Granulosicoccus antarcticus IMCC3135: one gene and its partner. Each later gene encodes a partner of the first gene's protein in a complex. Links are inferred from orthologs where the notes say so. Each region holds a gene or a part of one and is shown on either strand. Other genes may lie near its edges.

Evidence for each region. The genes of interacting proteins can lie anywhere in the genome.
Region 2: the proteins of rpsJ (region 1) and nusB are in contact, whole or in part, in a solved structure (PDB 3D3B), measured with the Escherichia coli proteins. The link is inferred for Granulosicoccus antarcticus IMCC3135 from one-to-one orthologs.

Annotation. Positions count from the first base shown.
Region 1 is NZ_CP018632.1:1,968,057-1,970,996, reverse strand. It holds rpsJ (30S ribosomal protein S10), read right to left. Parts: upstream 1,658-2,940; coding sequence 1,343-1,657; downstream 1-1,342. Other genes in the region: tuf (elongation factor Tu), read right to left, coding at 1,664-2,854; cbiB (adenosylcobinamide-phosphate synthase CbiB), read right to left, coding at 300-1,238. UniProt on the Escherichia coli protein: Involved in the binding of tRNA to the ribosomes. Part of the processive rRNA transcription and antitermination complex (rrnTAC). The complex forms an RNA-chaperone ring around the RNA exit tunnel of RNA polymerase (RNAP).
Region 2 is NZ_CP018632.1:4,958,914-4,961,763, forward strand. It holds nusB (transcription antitermination factor NusB), read right to left. Parts: upstream 1,814-2,850; coding sequence 1,187-1,813; downstream 1-1,186. Other genes in the region: IMCC3135_RS21570 (YceD family protein), read right to left, coding at 1-93; IMCC3135_RS21575 (Maf family protein), read left to right, coding at 126-707; IMCC3135_RS21580 (phosphatidylglycerophosphatase A family protein), read right to left, coding at 711-1,190; cysS (cysteine--tRNA ligase), read right to left, coding at 1,825-2,850. UniProt on the Escherichia coli protein: Part of the processive rRNA transcription and antitermination complex (rrnTAC). The complex forms an RNA-chaperone ring around the RNA exit tunnel of RNA polymerase (RNAP).

The DNA of each region.
Region 1 (2,940 bases):
TTCCCAAGTGGTTTGCTCCAAGGCCAAACACTCAGTGGCAACTGACGTATCCGTCAGGTTTACAGCAGCGGGGGCTGCGCCGGAATTGAACGATATATTGCATCGATCGTCACCGGACTTCCCATTTCACCCTGACACACAAGCGTATGCCAGAGAACCCGAACGCGAGCATGGTTGCACGCATTCTGCAAGACGTCAATCAGGTTTTGATGACCGGGCGGGCAATGGTTATTCGATTAAAACGAGAATCAGTTTGAAACGTATTACTCCCGACCAAGCAGTGCCAGCCGTACAGTGTCTCAATAACCCAGATCAAGCCATGCAAGCAATACCAGTAGTACCAACATCCACACCATCGCATAGGCATAGACCAGCAGTCCTTGGTGCAACTCGGGGGCACCGGGGCTAGCACCTTCGGCATTCAACCAGGGCTCTTCACTGATGCCTTCCTCATAGACCCTCGGACCTGAAAGCTTGATCTTCAGTGCAAAGGCCATGGCAGATTCGGGCCAGCCGGCATTGGGTGAGCGATGATGTCGAGCCTGCATCGCCAGAGAACGAAAGGAGCAGACCCTCCCTCCTGCCAACCAGATCAGCAATGCACTCAGCCTGGCAGGCAACCAGTTGACGACATCATCCAGTTTGGCGGAGAAACGCCCAAAATCCAGATACCGAGTGGATTTATGACCGATCATTGAATCCAGAGTGTTTATTGCCTTGTACGCGGCCAACCCGGGCAAGCCAAACAGGACACCCCAGAACAACGGTGCTACAACACCATCGGAGGCGTTCTCCGCCAGGCTCTCCAAAGCGGCACCAGCGATACCCGACTCTTGCAAATCTGCTGTCCTTCGGCCAACGATCAGACTGAGCGCTGAGCGCGCCTCACTCACATCGGCACGTAATAACGGACGGCTGACCGCCGCTACATGAGCATAGAGACTGCGGGTGGCCAACAAGCTTGAGGCAATCAGTGCCTCCAGCATGAACCCTGCAAGGGTATCTGGCAGTAACCAGACCAACAACAGCGCTACCAGGGTGGTGACGATGACAACCAGCAACGCTGTCAACATACCCAGCAACTGGCGCGCAAGAGGCAATGATCCCTCTCGATTCAGGAGTCGTTCCAGCCGGTTAATCATCCAGCCAATCCAGACTACAGGGTGCCGAATAGCGGCAAATAGCGATGGGGGCCAACCCAGACACAATTCGGCCACCATGGCCATCAGCATCAACATGCCGTCAAATCTCCGGTTGTATCGACATTCATCAATTCCCAAAACCAGAAAAGGCCCGCCGAAGCGAGCCTTTAAAGGAAATGTCGAACAAACAGATCTAGCTATTAAGCCAACTTGATCTGAACGTCAACACCAGCGGCCAGATCCAACTTCATCAGAGCATCTACCGTTTTTTCTGTTGGATCAACAATATCCATCAGACGCTTGTGAGTACGCAGCTCGTACTGGTCGCGCGCGTCTTTGTTGACGTGCGGAGAAACCAGGATAGTGAAGCGTTCTTTCTTGGTAGGCAAAGGAATTGGACCCAGAACACGGGCACCAGTACGCTTGGCGGTTTCAAGAATTTCTTTCGCAGAACGGTCGATCAGACGGTGATCGAATGCTTTCAGACGAATTCGGATTGTTTGACTGGCTGCCATAATGTATTACTCGATTATCTTCGCAACAACGCCGGCACCAACGGTACGGCCACCTTCACGAATCGCAAAACGCAAACCGTCTTCCATCGCAATCGGGTTGATCAGTTCAACAACGATTTTCACGTTGTCACCCGGCATTACCATCTCAGTACCTTCTGGCAATTCAACCGCACCTGTTACATCCGTTGTACGGAAGTAGAACTGTGGTCGGTAGTTGTTGAAGAATGGCGTATGACGGCCGCCTTCATCCTTGCCCAGTACGTAGATTTCTGCCTCGAACTTCTTGTGAGGGTTGATTGTCTTCGGCTTGCACAGTACTTGTCCACGCTCGATATCTTCACGCTTGGTACCACGCAGCAAGATACCTACGTTGTCGCCAGCTTCACCTTGATCCAGCAACTTGCGGAACATCTCAACACCAGTAACTGTCGTCTTGGTGGTGTCACGGATACCGACAATCTCGATTTCCTCACCAACCTTGATGATGCCACGCTCGATTCGACCTGTTGCAACTGTTCCACGACCCGAGATAGAGAACACGTCCTCTACAGGCATCAGGAAAGGCAGATCAACAGGACGATCAGGCATTGGAATGTAAGTATCCAGCGCATCAATCAGCTTGTCGATAGAAGGACGTCCGATTTCAGTCATGTCACCTTCGATCGCTTTCAGAGCTGAACCGGTGATGATTGGCGTATCGTCGCCAGGGAAATCGTAGCTGTCGAGAAGCTCACGAACTTCCATTTCAACCAGTTCAAGCAACTCGGCATCATCAACCATGTCTGCCTTGTTCAGGTAGACAACGATGTAAGGAACGCCTACCTGACGAGCCAGCAGGATGTGCTCGCGAGTCTGTGGCATAGGGCCATCAGCAGCCGAACATACCAGGATAGCGCCGTCCATCTGAGCAGCACCGGTGATCATGTTCTTTACATAATCCGCGTGTCCCGGGCAATCTACGTGAGCGTAGTGACGGTTCTCGGACTCATACTCAACGTGAGCTGTAGCGATAGTGATACCGCGAGCTTTCTCTTCCGGCGCGTTATCGATCTGGTCGTATGCGCGTGCAGCACCACCGAACTTCTCTGCCTGGCAGATAGTCAGTGCAGCTGTCAGTGTGGTCTTACCGTGATCGACGTGGCCAATAGTGCCTACGTTGACATGCGGTTTATTACGTTCGAATTTTTCCTTAGACACTTAAGTTCTGGCCTCGTTTTCGATTGATCGCCCATGCGATCCCTGGTTTCACAGACCGGTCTCAGGTCTTGAATAGGGTCTGGGCT
Region 2 (2,850 bases), 3.0 Mb from region 1 along the record:
TTTCAATTGACTCTGCGGCAAAACAAGCTCGAAGCGTGTTCCCTCACGGGCCAATAACTCGGGTTTGAATCGCTGAGGAAGTGCCTTGACCATAACCCACGAATAATAAAGAAAGGAGTGAAAGTTTGCAAGTGCTTGTTCTAGCATCAGGATCACGATATCGGGCAGAACTTCTGCAAAGACTGAAGCTGCCGTTCTCGCAGCTCTCCCCGGATATCGATGAAACCGCCACCCCGGGAGAGCCTCCCGCCGCACTGGCAACACGATTGGCTGGCGCCAAAGCCGCAGCAGCGCGCAGTTTGACGTCAGAGCCGGCCATTATAATAGCGTCTGACCAAGTTGCAGCATTAAATTTTGAACGTCTGCGAAAACCCGGCTCCGTGGAACTGGCGCGAGCGCAAATTAATAAAATGAATGGTCAATATGTCGACTTCTTCACGGCACTTTGTCTGCTGGATACCACTACTGGACACCAATTTACCGCTCTGGACCACACCCGAGCCCGCCTGCGAGAGCTGAGCGAGGCAGAAATCACCCGTTACATCGATGCAGATCTGCCGCTGGACTGCGCCGGCAGCTTCAAAGTGGAGTCCCTGGGGATCAGTTTATTCGATTCAGTCGACAGTAGTGATCCGACCGCACTGATCGGATTACCACTGATTGCCCTGTGCAAGGGGTTGCGGACATTCGGCTTCTCACTGCCCTGACAATCAAAGCAGACGCAGCAGAATCTGCAGCACCAGCAATGAAAACAGACCAGCCAACACATCATCGAGCATGATTCCAAGACCACCGTGAACCTGGCGATCTATCCAGCTGATCGGCCATGGCTTGCTGATATCAAATATGCGGAACACCACAAACCCGGCCAACACCCACCAGGTGGTACGCGGCATGGCCATCATGGTAATCAGATAGCCAACCACCTCGTCCCAGACGATGCCCGGGTGATCATGCACCCCCAGAGCTTGTGCACAGACATGGCAGCACCAGACCCCGATAGCAAACAGCACCAGCAACGCCACGCTGTAACCCAGCAGAGACTGAGGCATGAGAAACAGCAGCGGGATTCCCAATAGCGTCCCGAAAGTGCCAGGTGCACGCGGTGCGAGGCCCAATCCGGCCCCCAGAGCCAGGAAATTGGCAGGCCCGGCGAACAGGTCTGCAGGCTTGATTGCTTTCAGGCTCAACGTTTTCTCATTTCCAGTGGTCGAACGGCAAGTGCCAGCTTATCCAGCACCCCATTGACGTAACGATGGCCTTTGTCGGCGCCATATCGCTTGGTGATCTCGATGCCTTCATTGATAACAACACGCGCCGGGATATCCGGACATTCGGTCAGTTCAAAGGCCGCAACACGCAACACACCGCGTTCGATCGGATCCAGCTCGGCAATCGGTCGGTCCAATGCATCGAATAGCGTCGCATCGATAAGCTCAGGGTTATGACTGACGCCATTGAAAAGTCGTGTGAAATACTCAACATCCACACGCCCCATGTCTTGTTTTTCCATGAACTGCGTGCGCACATCGGAACTTTGCCCGCCACTGACATCCCATTGATACAGGGCTTGCAGCGCCTTTTCACGGGCGTAGCGCCGTGATTGCGAAAGACTGACCTTCTTGGCAGGCTTGGGCTTATCAGCCGTCTCCGCCTCTGTTGCGTGAGCCTCAGAGGACTGAGTCGCACGGGCCTCTTGCTCCAACTCGGCTTCACGCAACATGTCACCCAACGAGCGAGGCTCTTCGGTGCCAGGGATCACGGGATCAAGTGGTGCTGAAGACACCTCGTCTGTTTGTGGAATCTTTTTCACGGGTTTTGCCCTCAATCGCGGCGCCAGGTGGTTTTGCCACCGGCATCTTCCAATACAACACCCTGTGCAGCCAGTTCGTCACGAATCTGGTCGCTACGGGAAAAATCCTTTGCGGCTCTGGCCGCCTGTCGTTCTTTGATCAATGTGTCTATCTGTGCAGCCGATGGCCCATCCTCGCTGGCCTCGCCCTGCAGCATAACCTCTGGATCCTTGTCCAGGACACCCAGCCGCCCGCCCAGATAGACCAGCGTCGAGGCCAACTTGCGCGAAACTGCGCTTTCCAGATCGGCTTCCTTGTTGAGCGAGTTGGCTAGCTCATGCAGCACAGCCAGGGCCTCTGGCGTGTTGAGATCATCGTCCATCGCAGCCTCGAAACGCTCCAGATAACCAGCATCCAGTGCCGTTGTATCCACAGCAGTTGACGCCTGGGTCAGCGCTTCTCTGTCGACAGGACGACCGCGTAGCGCCGTATAGAACCTGCGCAGTGCCGTGCGTGCGGCCAACAGGGCCTCGGTGGTGTAGTTGAGCGGACTGCGGTAATGGCTACCGATAATGAACGTCCGAATCTCCTCACCCGAATAGTGCGCCAGAACGTCCCCGATGGTCATGAAGTTATTGAGCGACTTGGACATCTTTTCATCGCCAATTCGCACCAGACCATTGTGCATCCAGTAACGGGCAAATCGACCACCGGTCAGAGCCTCACTCTGAGCTATCTCGTTTTCGTGATGTGGAAACTGCAGATCGGCTCCACCGCCGTGAATATCGAACTCCTCGCCCAACAGGTCCATTGACATGGCGGAGCATTCGATATGCCATCCGGGGCGCCCATCACCCCACGGCGACGGCCAGCTGGGCTCGCCAGGTTTGGATGATTTCCAGAGTACGAAGTCTAGAGGGTCGCGCTTGTATTCGTCGACAGCAACCCGCTCACCGGCTCGCAGCTCGTCGACCTTGCGACCCGACAGCTTGCCGTATTCGGCAAACGATTTGACCGAATAGAAAACATCACCGTTATCGGCCGCATAGGCATGACC